2 regions of the Clostridium saccharoperbutylacetonicum N1-4(HMT) genome follow, and region 1 is predicted to be linked to the other one. Evidence: predicted binding sites of a transcription regulator. Region 1 holds the regulator's gene; the other holds the start of a gene.
What was found. Region 1 encodes CtsR, which represses protease genes until heat stress. Its sites were predicted from a motif close to AAGGTCAANNAAGGTCAAAT; they were not measured.
Positions count from the first base shown of each region.

Region 2: the regulator CtsR is predicted to act here: its motif matches at 3,507-3,526, upstream of clpB (ATP-dependent chaperone ClpB).

Region 1 covers NC_020291.1:154,439-162,534, forward strand. The annotation lists gene CSPA_RS00730 (zinc-binding metallopeptidase family protein) at 31-1,194, opposite strand; gene CSPA_RS00735 (sigma factor G inhibitor Gin) at 1,456-1,638, shown strand; gene tmk (dTMP kinase) at 1,685-2,326, shown strand; gene CSPA_RS00745 (cyclic-di-AMP receptor) at 2,402-2,734, shown strand; gene CSPA_RS00750 (DNA polymerase III subunit delta') at 2,753-3,685, shown strand; gene CSPA_RS00755 (PSP1 domain-containing protein) at 3,689-4,594, shown strand; gene CSPA_RS00760 (heavy-metal-associated domain-containing protein) at 4,606-4,809, shown strand; gene CSPA_RS00765 (DUF362 domain-containing protein) at 4,933-5,103, shown strand; gene CSPA_RS00770 (MBL fold metallo-hydrolase) at 5,173-5,811, opposite strand; gene CSPA_RS00775 (CtsR family transcriptional regulator) at 5,986-6,441, shown strand; gene CSPA_RS00780 (UvrB/UvrC motif-containing protein) at 6,456-7,034, shown strand; gene CSPA_RS00785 (protein arginine kinase) at 7,027-8,034, shown strand; gene CSPA_RS00790 (ATP-dependent Clp protease ATP-binding subunit) at 8,057-8,096, shown strand, end outside.
Region 2 covers NC_020291.1:5,621,380-5,629,475, forward strand. The annotation lists gene CSPA_RS24735 (HlyD family secretion protein) at 1-625, shown strand, start outside; gene clpB (ATP-dependent chaperone ClpB) at 778-3,390, opposite strand; gene CSPA_RS24745 (CBS domain-containing protein) at 3,674-4,066, shown strand; gene CSPA_RS24750 (helix-turn-helix transcriptional regulator) at 4,236-5,501, opposite strand; gene CSPA_RS24755 (helix-turn-helix domain-containing protein) at 5,530-6,831, opposite strand; gene CSPA_RS29615 (hypothetical protein) at 7,046-7,219, opposite strand; gene CSPA_RS24760 (ribonuclease H family protein) at 7,328-8,096, opposite strand, start outside.

The DNA.
Region 1 (8,096 bases):
TTACTTTCATATGGCTTTCTGCAAAATAAATTATATAGTATGTACTGTATTGAAAAATTCAGTTTTAACTTCTTTGAGTAATGATTCATTTTCTATTAAATCTATAGCAGTTAGTACAAGAGAAGTAGCAACAATATCACATTGTTTTAAAGCAAAAGTAGAAATAGTAGCTTTAGCAAACTCAATACTACCATATTTAATGGTCGTATCATTTATTATGGAGATATATGGATGTATGCAAGGAACTTTATGGCTTACATCACCAATGCTCAGTCCAGCATAAATATCTCGTGGTGGGTTTATGTTTATTATTCCACTTTCTTTTAAGTTATGACTAAATAATCGGTTTAATGTGCGATTTGTTACGAGTTCTTTATTAGGATACTCGTATAAGAAGAATTTGTTAGGAATATTCATAAGTTTAGTTACTATTCTGGCTATTTCTATTATCTTATTATGTGCATAGTTGGCTGTTGCTGTATTAGATGCTCTAATACATAATTTAATTTCAGTTTCCGATGGCAATAGTAAAGTTGTATATCCATTGTTTGAGATGACTGTATTTATATCTAAATTATCAGGAAATTCTTTTTTTATAGAGTTTAAAATATTAATAGTTAAAAGAGCAGCATCTAAAGATGTATATGAATCTTTATTTAGAAATGTCAATTTATTTTTACTCAGAAATTTCAGTCCTAATGGAATAATGGCCGATGAAGAGCCACTTTCACAGGTAGAAGTATCAGGATGTACTAACATTACAACATCTATATCATCAAATACACCTTGTTTAACCATAATTCCTTTAGTTCCACCAAGGTATTCGCCAGGACATCCAATTAAAATTACAGAACCTCCAATATCATTAATGATATTTCCTAAAGCTAAAGTAGCTGCAACAGACATCGCTGTAACCATATTATGTCCAGTAATATGACCTTCATTTTCTATTGAATCATATTCGCAGAGGTAACATATTTTGGGATGTCCTTTTCCTTTTTTTGCAATAAAAGCATTTTTTATATTTAAGAAATTTTTTTCTATTTGAAAATTATATTTATCTAACAAATCGCAAATATAGTTAGAAGCTTTTACTTCATTGTAACTACTTTCTGGGTGCTTATATAAGTAGCTGCACAAGTTTCTAATATCTTCATTGCATGTAGAGAGAAAAGAAATAATCTTTTGTTTCATAAACTTAAATTTTTTTACTTAACACAAACAAAATAAAACTAATAGACTATATGTAATATATAGATTTAACTATGTTTGTAGTAAAATCTCCTTTCATAATATTATTTTATTGATAGAGTGAAATATTATTTTTATTAATTATTAGTATTACCAAAAAGTAAAAAAATATTTGTTTAGATATTTTTAGTAGATATGTTTGTATTAAAGGCGTTTAATTTGTTAATAATTTTATAATATCAATGAAATTAGGAGGATAGAGTTATGAAAATTTTAAATAACTTATGTTTTATGTGTGGAGAAAGCACTAGTGATGGTATAATATTAAATGGAGAAAAGATTTGTAAGGCTTGTGAGGATAAAATTGTGAATATAACGCCGAAAAATTTGAATTATGATACTTATAAAGATCAAATTAAAATAATTTTGTTTAATCAACAAGTTTAAATCAAACTATTCTCAGATCAATATTCTTGAGAATGAGGTATTTGTTATGAAAAAAGGTTTATTTATAGTTTTTGAAGGGGGAGAAGGCTCTGGAAAAACAACAGCAATAGAAGAAGTATATAAATGGCTTATTGAGGAAGGAATAAAGTGCATACAAACAAGAGAACCTGGTGGCATTAAAATATCTGAACAAATAAGACAAGTTATATTAAACAAAGAAAATGTGATGATGGAAGCTCGAACAGAAGCATTACTATATGCCGCTGCAAGAAGACAGCATCTTGTAGAAAAAGTAATACCTGCCTTAGAAAAAGGAGTAATAGTACTTTGTGATAGATTCATAGATTCTTCATTAGCGTATCAAGGTTATGCAAGAAACTTAGGAATTGAAGAAGTCATGAGCATAAATAAATTCGCTATTGGAGAATATATGCCTGATATATCTATATTATTTGATCTTGATCCTAAAATTGGATTGGAAAGAATAAGCAATAATAATTCCAGAGAAATTAATAGATTGGATTTAGAAGAATTAGATTTTCATCAGAAGGTTAGAGATGGGTATAATATTGTTTATGAAAGAAATAAGGATAGAATCATAAAAATTGATGCAGAGCAATCAAAAGAAAATGTTATTAAGCAAATAAAATCTATATTAGATTCAAAAATAAAGTCATTGATTAACTAAATAATAAAAATGGTCATATTTGTGGTAAAATAATAATAAAAATAATAAATTATTATTTGAGGGTGGGGAATTATAATGAAGTTAGTAATTGCAATTGTTCAAGATGAAGATTCAATAGATGTTACAGAAGCATTAACAGAAGAAGATTATAGAGTTACAAAATTAGCAACAACAGGAGGATTTTTAAAATCAGGGAATACTACTTTAATGGTGGGAATAGAAGAAGAAAAAGTTCAAGCTGTTATTGATATTATTAAGAATATATGTAAAAAAAGAAAAGAAACAATAGTTACATCAAGTGCATTTGGAGGGAATGAAGGTGGGTATACACAGCAATATCCTATACAAGTTGATGTAGGTGGTGCAACTATATTTGTAATTGATGTAGATCAATTTGTTAAAATATAATTCCAAGGAGAGAGTGCATTGAGAAAAATAATAGGTCATAAAAATATTATAAACAATATAAATAGTAGGCAATTGAATGATTCGTTTTCTCATGCAAATTTGATAGTTGGAGATGATGGAATTGGAAAGAGTATAATAGCAAAATATCTTTCTAATGCTATTATAGAAGAGAAGAATAATGCAGAGAGTGTTGATATTGTAAGGTACTATCCTTCTTCAAGTTCTTTTGGAGTTGATGATGTAAGAAATATAATACTTGAGGTCAATAAAAAACCATATGAAGGAGATAAAAAAGTACTAATATTATATAAGTGTGATAAATTAACAATTCAAGCTCAAAATGCTTTACTTAAGACTATTGAAGAGCCACCTAGTGGCGTGTACTTAATATTATTAAGTGATTCTTTAGAAATAATATTAGACACTATAAAATCTCGTTGTCAAATATATAAGTTAACGCCATTGAAAAAAACAGAAATATCAAACTATATTGAGGATAATTATGCTAACTTAGATTCTGATATTAAAAAGTCTGCATTAGCTTATAGTGCAGGAATACCTGGGAATGTAGATAAGCTTATAAACGATGAAAAATTAAAAAAGCTAAGAGAAATATGCATTGAGATATTTGAAGACATTTTGAGTAGAGATCAAGGATATACATTAAAATATGGAGAATTATTAAAGAATGCTAAGGATGATAAGTTTGAATTATTAAATATACTTCTGTCATATTTGAGAGATATTATGCTTTTTAAAGAACTAAATAATGATGAACTTATTGTTAATTTTGATAAAGTAGATAAAATAAAGGATATATCGAGGAGAATATCTTATAAAAAGTTAAATAATATGTTAGAATACATAACAGAAGCTAGAATAAATTTTAATAGTAACACAAACTATTCAATGACCATAAGTGTTTTGCTTATGGGATTTGCGGAGGTATAATTGATGATAAAAGTTATAGGAGTAAGGTTTAAAAAGGCAGGAAAAATCTATTATTTTAGTCCATCAGAACTCAAGATTAATAAAGGTGACTATGTGATAGTAGAAACAGCTAGAGGAATAGAATTTGGCGAATGTGTTATAGGAATTAAAGATATAAACGAAGAAGATATAGTATCACCATTAAAGAATGTTATAAGAATTGCGGATGAAAATGATATAAAAAAACATAGAGAAAATAAAGATAAAGAAAAAGAAGCATTGGAAATATGTTTAGGAAAAATTCAAGAACATCAGTTAGATATGAAATTAATTGATGTTGAATATACATTTGATAATCATAAGGTTATATTTTATTTTACGGCTGATGGTAGAGTTGATTTTAGAGAATTGGTTAAAGATTTAGCTACAATATTCAAAACTAGAATAGAATTAAGGCAAATTGGTGTAAGAGATGAGGCTAAAATGATTGGTGGACTTGGACCATGCGGAAGATCAATGTGCTGCTCAACATTTTTAGGGGATTTTGCATCTGTTTCTATTAAAATGGCAAAAGAACAGAACCTTTCTTTAAATCCTACTAAGATATCAGGGATATGTGGAAGGTTAATGTGCTGCTTAAATTATGAGCAAACTACATATGAAAATATAAGAAAGAAATTGCCTAAGGTGGGATCTATAGTTAAAACTGAATTTGGGAATGGCGAAGTTATAGGCAATTCGATAGTTAAAGAAATAGTAAAAGTTAAAATTAAAAAAGGTGACGAAGAAGTAGTTGAAGAAATTAAGATAACAGATGTAGAACTTATTTCAGGAAAATATGAAGATACAATTGATGAAAATAATATAAAACTAGTAGTTGAATCAGAAGAAGATAAAACACTATTAAAAAATCTTATTAATGAAAAGTAGGAGGAATTTCTATGAAATCTGTTATTAAGATTTGTAATATGGAATCAAATAAAGATGCTAAGGTAATTCAAGAAATAATTGTTAATAATTCAGGTGTGATAGCTACAGAAATATCATTATCAAAGAAAGAAGTAACAGTAATATATAATGATAGTTTTTTGGCATTTGAAAAAGTTATAAATTCAATAGAAGACTTGGGATATATTATTATATAATTTAAATATTATTATATGTGAGAAAAAATAAATTTGTATCTGATATAAAATGCTTTAAAAAGATTAGAATACATGATAAAATGTAAGAGGTTAATCGCCACAATTTATTAGGAGGTGTTCTAGATGGCATTTGTTATTAATGATTCATGCGTTAGTTGTGGAGCATGTGCTGGAGAATGTCCAGTTAGTGCTATAACTCAAGGGGATACTCAATTCGTTATCGATGCAGATACTTGTATTGATTGTGGAAACTGTGCTAATGTTTGCCCAGTAGGAGCTCCAAACCAAGAGTAATAAAAAAAGATCGTCTTTTTAGACGATCTTTTTTATTTTTATAATTTATATAAAGTTTTAAAATTGCTTTTATGGGCATTTTAATAAAATACATTCTGGTTCGTAATTAGGATTTAAATTTGAAGTGTCTAAAATATTGGAATTAATTTTTTTCACATATTTTTGAGATAAAATAAAATTTTTAGGATCATCTAAATTTAAGGAAGTCTTATTGGTTTTATAATTCATTGGAATTATATATTTAGGTGAAATCAGTTTGCAGAGTTTTGTTGCTTCAAAACCATTTAGAGTAAAGTTACCATCAATTGGGATAAGCAAAATATCAATATTTTTTAAATTTTCTAATATAGATGAAGATGGGATATGACCCAAATGACCTAAATGACAGAGGGTATATTTATCTTCTTTAAATATATAAATAATATTAGAACCTCTTTTGTGCCCATTACACTTATCATGAAATGAATTAAACCCTTCTATTTTAATATAATTCATATCAAAGATTCCGGTTTGATTAATTAATTTAGTTGTATTGTTTGTAGTATTTAAATATGAAGTATCAAAATGATTATGACTAAATGTGATTAAATCACATTTTGGAAAAACATTTTCATATCCAAGGTTATTATCGAATGGATCGATTAAAATTCGTTTTCCAATAGATGTTTTTATTAGAAAGCAAGAATGTCCATACCAAGTTATTTGCATAAAACCACCCCCTACAAATTTTGGTCTATTGTATAGTATTAACACATAAAAATAGAAATAATCAATAATGTGTATTTACACTTTTAAAAATAAAATAAATATAGTATAATAATTATCACAAAGTCAAAGTAAGTCAAAAACAAAAATATTATTAAGGTTTAAGTAGGTGATTTTATGGCAAGACTTTCAGATATAATAGAAGAATTTATAAAACAAATGTTTAATGAAAATGCAAATAATGTGGTTTTTATACAAAGAAATGAATTGGCAGATCAATTTAGATGTGCACCATCTCAAATAAACTATGTACTAACAACTAGATTTACTTACGAAAGAGGATATTTAATAGAAAGTAAGAGGGGTGGAGGCGGTCATATTGCGATAAAACAATTGGAATATGACGATTTAAACAAAAGAGAAGAATTGATAAATCAAAGTATAGGAGATACAATAACATATCACAATGCAAATGCATTGGTCAATCACTTATTAGAATCTGGCATTATTGAAAAAAGAGAATGCGAGATAATGAAAATAGCAGTAAATGATAGAAGTTTAACTTCAGCAGATAATAAAAATAAAATAAGAGCCGATATTTTAAAAGGAATGATTATGATAATTTTATCTTAAAGGTGGGGATATATATGTTGTGTGAAAAATGTAGGAAAAATGAGGCGAAAATAAATTTAGTTACTATAATGAATGGACAAAAACAAGAAGTGTGGTTATGTGAGAATTGTGCAAAAGACATAGCAAATGTTCCATTTTTTAATCCTATATTAAAAAATATCAATTTGCCACTACAAGGAATGATTACAGAAATATTATCTAATGCAGATATGAATAAAAGTGATGTAGATAGTAATAAAATAAAAGAAACTGTTTGTTCAAATTGTGGATTAACTTATGATGAATTTAAAAAGTCAGGAAGGTTAGGATGCGCAAATTGTTACAAGGATTTTCAGGTTGTTCTTGAACCACGAATAAAGAGTTTGCAATTAGGGATAAAGCACATAGGAAAAATTCCTAAAATTAAGGGGAAAGAATTAGTTCAAAGACAAAGACTTAAAGGATTAAAGGAGGAAATGCAGCAATTAATATTGACGGAAGAATACGAAAGAGCTGCTATCATAAGGGATGAAATCAAAAAGTTGGAGTTATATATATTAGAAAATGGACTAAAACATGAATTTAATGTAAAGGAAGGTGAATGGAATGATTAATTATGAAGATGGACAAATAGGAATAGTATTAAGTAGTAAAGTATTACTTGCTAGAAATATTAATGATTTACCATTCCCGAATAAGTTGAATTACATTAAAGGGAGAGAGAATAGTAAAATAATATATAACACACTTAAAAACGAATTTATAGATGAAGAAATTACAATGCATGAAATTTGGAATACAAAAAATGATTTCAGTAAACAATATTTAGATAGGAATTTAATTAGTGAAGAACTATTAAAAAATTTTGATAAGGGTGCATTTATTGTTAATAAAAATGAAGATGTTAGTATTATGATAAATGAGAAGGATCATATAGGTATTCAATGTATTAGTGGAGGATTAAATTTAGACGAAGCTTTTAGCAGAGCATCAATCATTGATGATAAGTTAGAAAAGAATTTTGAATATGCGTTTGATGAAAATTTAGGATATTTAACAGCTTCACCAGAGAATGTTGGTACGGGAATGAAGGCTTCTGTGATATTGCATTTACCAGCAATTACAATGAGTGAGGAAATTAAAAATATCTCAAAAAATCTTAATGAAAGTGGGATGATAATAAAGGGTGTTTATTTGGATGGAAATAAGGTGCATGGAAATCTATATAGAATAGCAAATAAGGTATCATTAGGATTGACAGAAGAAAATATCATACGAAAATTAAAAGAAGCCGTTCTTAGTGTAATTACAGAAGAAAATAAATTTAGAGAGATACTACTTAGTAAATGCAGATATGAGCTAGAAGATAGAGTATTTAGAGCTTATGGAATATTAAAGAATGCAATTCTTCTAGACTTTAAAGAAACTATAGATTTATTATCTAATGTTAGATTGGGAGCAGAATTAGAGATTTTAAACATGAATAAAAATAAATTAGATAACTTATTCACACATGTAAGTGATTCAGCACTGCAAAATTACTTTGGAAAAGTTTTAGATGAAAAAGAAAGTAAGCATGAAAGAGCAAATTTTATAAAAGAAGTATTAGCCTGATGAAAGATAGGAGGTAAGTTATATGGAATATAATAAATTAACAGAAAGGGCTCAAGCTGTAA
Region 2 (8,096 bases), 1.1 Mb from region 1:
AAAGTATAAATTAGATACTGCTTCTACACAGCTTTCATCAGCTAAACTTAAATTTGAAAGCGCTAATGAGCAGCTAAGTTTATTACAAGAAGGTGCTACCTCTCAAGCAATCGATACTGCAAAAGCAAATTATGATGCTGCAAATTCTCAATTGACCTTATTAAAAAATGGTTCTACTAAACAAGCTATTGCTGCTGCTCAAGGTGACTTGGATCAAGTTCTTGCTCAATTAAATCAAGCTCAAAACAACTTAAACAACTGTAATCTTGTTGCTTTAAATGATGGAATAATAATAAGCAAAAACTATGAGCTTGGAGATGTTGTAAATATAGGAAGTGATGTGGCTGATATAGCAATTTCGAACGATTTATATGTACTATGCTATATACCTGATCAATATCTAGATAAAATTTCTTATAATCAATCTCTAAACGTAACAACTGCAATAGGAAATCAAACAGGAACAGTTAACTATATAGCATTAAAACATGAATATACGCCTAAGGACAAGCAGTCAACTTCTGATAGCAAGCATATAGCTACTAAAATTAAAGTTTCTATCACTGATAGTGATGGTACATTGAAATCTGGAATGACTGCTAATGTTGAAATTCCAATCAAATAATCCAGACATATACTATAATTATCAATGTTTATTTATTAATTTAAAAAACAAACACAACAGGCGGCCCAATTTGGACTGACTGTTGTGTTTATATATTAATAATTTATTCTAACAGAACTTTCAAAACTATATCTCATTTTCACATACTCAAACTATTGCTTATCTGGTAATAAGACAGGTTCTATAGTAATTTCTTCACCATTCCCATCAATTCTAACCTTAGAACCATAAATCAAATCACCTTTTATTATCATTCTTGCAAGTCTGTTTTCTAATATATTTTGGATATATCTCTTAAGAGGTCTTGCTCCGTAAACTACATCATATCCTTCTCTTGCCATTATTGTCTTAGCTTCTTCTGTGACTTCTATTTCTATATTTTTATCTTTTAATCTTAAGCCTACATCTCTTAAGAATATATCAATAATTTTCTTGATGCCTGATTCTGCTAATGGCTTAAACATTATTGTATCATCTACTCTATTTAAAAACTCTGGCTTAAATCTTGATTTTAAAACACTCATCACTTTAGCTTTAATGTCTTCTTCAACATGTTCATCATTTTTATTTTCTAGTAAATATTCACTTCCTATATTTGAAGTCATTATTATTATAGTATTTTTAAAATCAACGGTCTTACCTTTATTATCTGTTAATCTACCATCATCTAAAATTTGAAGGAATATATTAAATACATCCTCATGGGCCTTTTCGATTTCATCAAATAAAATTACACTATAAGGACTTCTTCTTACTGCTTCAGTTAATTGACCACCTTCATCATAGCCTACGTATCCTGGAGGCGCTCCAACTAATCTAGATACAGAATGCTTTTCCATATATTCTGACATATCTATACGAATAATACTTTCTTCTGAATCAAAAAGGTTTCTAGCCAAAGTCTTAGCTAACTCTGTCTTACCAACTCCTGTTGGTCCTAAAAAGATAAATGATCCTATTGGTCTATTAATATCTTTTAGGCCAGCTCTTGCTCTAAGAATTGCATTAGTTACAGCTTCAATTGCTTCCCCTTGGCCTATAACTCTTTTACTCATATCATCTTCTAATCTTAAAAGTTTTTCTCTTTCTCCTTCAAGCAAATTAGTCACAGGAATTCCAGTCCATTTTGAAAGTACAGCTGATACTTCTTGTTCTGTAACTTCTTCTTTCAATAATGCACCTTCATAGTTATCTCTTAGTTCAATTTCTTTTTGCTTTATTTCTTCTTCCAATGCTGGGATTTTACTATATTGGATTTCAGCTACTTTATTATAGTCAAAATTTCTTTGAGCAGCTTCTATTTCTCCTCTTGCATCATCCAATTGACTTTTTAAGGTTTTTATAGCTGTAATTTGTTCCTTTTCTTTTGTATATTTAGCAGTCATTTCATCATTTTTCTCTTTTAATTCTGCTAATTCCTTTTCAAGATCCTCTAATCTATTTCTTGAATTATCATCCTTTTCTTTAGCAAGAGCTTCTTTTTCTATTTCTAATTTAAATATTTTTCTTCTTATAACATCTAATTCTGTTGGAAGAGAGTCAATTTCTGATCTTATCATGGCTCCAGCTTCATCAATCAAATCAATAGCTTTATCTGGCATAAATCTATCTTGAATATATCTATCTGAAAGCTTTGCAGCAGCTACTATAGCCGAATCATGAATTCTGATTCCATGATGAATTTCAAATCTTTCCTTTAAGCCTCTTAAAATAGCAATTGTATCATCAACCGAAGGCTCATCAATAATTACAGGTTGGAATCTTCTTTCTAAGGCCTTGTCTTTTTCAATATACTTTCTATATTCATCAAAAGTAGTAGCACCAATGCAATGTAATTCTCCTCTAGCTAATAATGGCTTTATTAGGTTTCCTGCATCCATTGCACCATCAGTTTTTCCTGCACCAACTATAGTATGAATTTCATCTATAAATAATAATATTCTTCCATCACTGCTTTGAACTTCTTTTAAAACAGCCTTTAATCTTTCTTCAAATTCACCCCTGTACTTAGCTCCAGCTATTAAAGCTCCCATATCAAGGGAAAATATAATTTTATCTTTTAATCCTTCTGGAACATCTCCTCTAACTATTCTCTCAGCTAATCCTTCAATAATAGCAGTTTTACCAACACCTGGTTCTCCTATTAGGACAGGATTATTTTTTGTTCTTCTTGAAAGAATTCTTATAGTTCTTCTTATTTCCTCATCTCTTCCTATTACCGGATCAAGTTTATGCTTTTTAGCAAGATCAACTAAATTTGTTCCATACTTAGCTAACGCATCATATGTTCCCTCTGGATCTTGAGTTTCAACTCTTTGGCTTCCTCTAACTTCTGAAAGAACTTTCAAAAAATTATCTTTAGTTATATTGTATTTATTTAATATTTTTGAAATTTCACTATTATTTTTGATTTCCATAATAGCTAACATTAAGTGTTCAACACTAACATAAGAATCTTCAAATTTCTTTGAAATCTCTTCTGCTTTAATCAAAACCTCTTCAACTTTTCTAGTAATATATACATTTCCAACGCCTTCTCCTAATACCTTTGGCATTGAATTCAATTCATTATTTACAGTATCTTTTAAATTCTTTAACGGAACTCCCATTTTAGTAAAAATGTTTGGCACTAATCCATCTTCTTGCTCTATAAGAGCAGAAAAAAGATGTATTAAATCTATTTGCTGATGATTATACTTAACTGCTGCAACATTTGCATCATTTAATGCTTGTTGAACCCTTAATGTCATTTTATCAATATTCATATATATTCCTCCTTATTTCTTATATCCATACCTTTATTAATTTCCATAAGTATTTTTTTAAATCATACTTTACGATTGCAATATAAATAACTATTCTTTACTTATATAATAATATATAGGTCAAAGAAAGTCAAAGTTTGTTTTTAAATTTTCTTTAATTTTTTATTATAAACTTTTATTTTAAAATTTACTATTTTGTAGTAAAATATTATTATATATATAAATTATCAAAAATTTTGGTTAATAAATATTTTGCTGTTAAATTTATAAAAGAGGTGATTTTATGAGAGTAGATTCTATTATCAACAAAAATTTTCATATTATAAATGTAAACGATACTATTGATAAAGCTTTAGAATTAATGCATGACCTTAATATTAACGGTATGCCTGTAGTAGATGATAGTGAAACATTGGTTGGAATGATAGTTAAAGCTGACATATATAGATTTATGATACATCCTGGACATTATGTTAGCTGCCCTGTTGAATGGGTTATGTCAAAGTCTGTAATACTTTCGCAATCTGATGAAGATATTATAACAGTCGCTAAACGTTTGAGAAAAAATGATATTGTCGCAATGCCTGTAGTAAATAATGATAAAATTGTTGGTGTTATTACTATTGATGATATATTAGATTATTTTCTAGGTAAAAATGAAGATAATGATGATTAGTTAAATATAGTGTATCTTTTATTTTTTAGAATTGTATAAATATTTCTTAATGCATAAAGCACTTTGAGTTAGATGACTCATACTTTACTTGGCTCACCTCTTCAGTTTGGCAAGTTAAAGTAGAAAAACTAGCTTAAAGTGCTTTTAATATACACAGAATTGTACTTTATTAAATTTTTTTATCTACAGCCAATGCTAAATTGTAATACTTTATAGAATCCTCTATATCTCCAAGTTTATAATACAATTTTCCCATATCTACATATCGAGCTTTCCTTTGCTCCCTTGATCCAAATTTATAAAGTGAATCCAAAGATAAATTCATATATTTTTCTGCTTCACTATATAAATTCATATTTTGAAGAATTGTTCCCTTCAGATAATATGATTTTTCAATCAACTTTATGTTATTGGTAATAATAGCTGCATTTAAAGCTTCTTCTGCCATTTTATCAGCGATTTCATATTCCTTATTATCAATTAGTATTCCAGTACAATCATTTAAAAATTGAACGTTCTTTTCTACATTATCTCGTGGGAATATTTTAATTCCTTCTTGTATTTCAGCAATTGCTTTTTTTCTTTCATCAGCTTCAAAATAGTATTTTCCATAATTTCCATGAGATAGTGCTAATGAAATAGGATTATGTTTTTGATATTCAAAGGCTTTCTTTTTATATTCATCAACACAGTCCTTTTTTAGTTTGATGCATACTGTTGCGTATATATGATAAACCTTACCTTTACTTTCATCAGTTTTAAGGCTATTAACGTATTCTATAATTTCAGATAAAATACTATACGCTTCCTCTGATTTTCCTATATTTTGATAACACAAAGCTTCATTATAACCTATTAGGCAATACTCCGTCTTATCCATTTTTTCTTTTTGCTGCTGAAACATTTCTCTAAGCTTACTGTAATATGAAATTGCTTCAATATATTCTCCATTTTGAGAAAGATATCTTGCCATATCTTTAAAATATATAACAGTATTTTTATGTTTATTATTTCTTTGATATAAATCATAATATTGTGAAACTATTAATTGAATATTTTCAACTTTATTTTCTTCTACATAATAAGAAAATAATATATGAATTAACTCAAATGCTAAATCATAAAATTTATATTTAATCGCATAACTTAAATTATCTTTTAATTTATTTTCTGAATCATCATCACAGGCAATATTTTTTCTTATAATTTTTAAGTTATTTAATATTTGCTCATAAACATCTTCTGTTAAATAGTCTAAATCTATTTCTATTTTTTCAGCTATATATTTAAGTAACTCTTTATCTGCCTTAATTTTCCCATTTTCTATGCAACTCATTTTAGCAATTGAAATTTTGTGTCCACACAATTCTTTTAATGTAATACCTTTAAATATTCGAGCTCTTTTTATCTTTTCTCCAGTTGATAGTATTTCCAAAAATATCACCCATTTACTTAAAAATTTTTTAATTTTCTAGTTGTTCTGCTTCGTCAAACAATTTTACTCCCTGATCTAAATAATACGAAGCCTTTTCTACGTCCTTCTTAGATATAAAGTATTTTCCAAGTCTCATGGATAATTCTCCTGCCTTAGTTAATCTTCCACTATTTTTTGCCAGTATATATGTATCAATTAATACATTTTCTGCCTGCTCAAAATTTTCATCAATATTACACATAGTATATTCAATTAGCTTACAGTTAATAATCCTATCAACATCTTCATTTTTTATACTACTTTCAATATCTTTTAATATTTTGCTACATTCACCTGTATTTTTTAGTTTTAAATAACTTTTACAAATATCCATTAATATATCATTAACATGTCCAACTTTATTATAAATACTTACATTTCTAGATATCTCATAATGCTTAATAGATTCTTCTAGATCTCCTAATTCATAGAACAATTTACCCAAATTTTGTTCTATATTTACAATACTCTTATTGTATTGTATTTTTTTATATACTTCCAATGTTTTTTGGGAATACTTTAATGCATTTATTAAATCTCCCTTTTTATTAAACTCTTCTGCTAATTCAAATAAATTTCTTGCGTAGTCCTCATCATTATATATTTGTTGAAAACGCTTTTTTGACAAGTATGAATACTCTAATGCAGATTCCAAGTCTTCTATATTAAAATAAGTTCTAGCCATATTATAATATATTTCCCCTAATAAGAACTCATCTACAATATTATTGTCTAAATATACTTTTTCTGCTTGCTTTAAATAACTACTAGAAGAATGGTATGCTTTAGATTCTAATGCTATGTTAGCTAAATTTAGAAAGGCTTTAATTATTTGCTCATAATTGTTATTTTTAACAAATATTACGTTCGCTGATAAAAAAAACTTCTGAGCCATTGGGAAATCTTTTTTATACATATACGACTTTGCTGTTATAAAATATATAATTGCTTTTCTATACTCTAAATTGTATTTTTCGCAATAATATAACGCATTATCAATATATCTTTGTCCCTTTTCATAATCTCCTTGTAATATGCAGGATTCCCCTACCTGCTCATAATATAAACTTATCTTTTCAGCTTGGCTTTCTTCTGATTCCATTAAATACTCAACAGTAGTATTTAATGAATTAGCTAAATATTCTAATAAATCAACCGATGGATTTGAACGACTTGATTCTACCAAGCTTATCTGTCCTGGAGTTATTCTGTCCTTAGCCAAATCCTTTAATGTCATATTTAATTCTTTTCTTCTTCTTTTAATTTTTTCTCCTAATGATAGAATTTCCATTTTTTAATCCTTCTCTATTCAACAAATTATTTAAATATTTTTTTGCTTTTTTCTTATTATATCATAAATTTATAAAAAATTGCATAAAAATATAAACATACCATAAATTTTATAATATCTCCTATATTCCTAATGTTTTATTTATAAAAAAGCAAAATAAAAGGGTATGAAATTATTTCATCCCTTATATTTTGCTTTTTTATTTTTCAACTTTTTATTTCATCCAACCTTGAATCCCATGATAAGTTGACTCAGCCACATCTCTCATTCTTCTTCCTGCTCTTTTCATTGTTCGTTGAGTTCTTCTATCATGATATGGCATCATGGCCATATCAACAGCAACTCCTATTAAAATCCCTGCTACCATTCCCTTTGAAAATCTTTCCATAAATAACACCTCTTTAATAAAATTAATTCATTTTCTACAAGTAGGTTGTGTATTAATTATGAAGTTATTCAAGTTAATTTTTCCCAAATATATTTATATCCAATAACTTTAATTATAATTATTTAATAAATATAAAATTAAAGCTTCTTTTTCCTTACTTAAAAGTTTTGAGATCGCCTTTTTCCCATCCTTACAGTTATTTTTATATAAATCTATAATTTGATTGAACTTAATTTCACGATCAAGTTCTTCATTATTTTTTTGTACACTAATATCTTGATTTAAATCACTATCTTCATTATTACCAATAAGAATAATATTATCTGTACAATTTGGCGCTAAGCTTAAAATTTCAGTTTTTGCATTGGCATTAGATACTTTTATTGTATTTTTCTTCAACCATTTTTCAACAACCCTATCAGAAGTTATCCCTAAACATTCTTTGCACTTTTCATCAACTAGTTCATTAAATAAATCACCAGTATGACTATCTACCTTTACGAAAATAATATCAATTCCAGATTTCATTAAGGTCTGCATTTTCTCATAATATCCAACTGAGGATTCTTCCTTTCGTTCCCATGCACCAGTTGCATGATGAGCAATCCCCTCATAGTCATGAAATAACACAATTTTAGTTTGGCCTTGACTTAAAGCATATTCCACTGCTCTAACAGCTCCTTTAAGTTCCCCTGCAATCTGCCTTATATTCCTTTCTGATGTATCATTTTCTGCATTACTTTCTATATATTCCACAACATCATTATTGACGCAAACTATTCCATATGAATATCTTCCATCTGAAGAGTTATAACTACCATCTACATAAGCATGAAGACAATCTTTAGGATAATTTTCATCACTCTTTTTTAACATT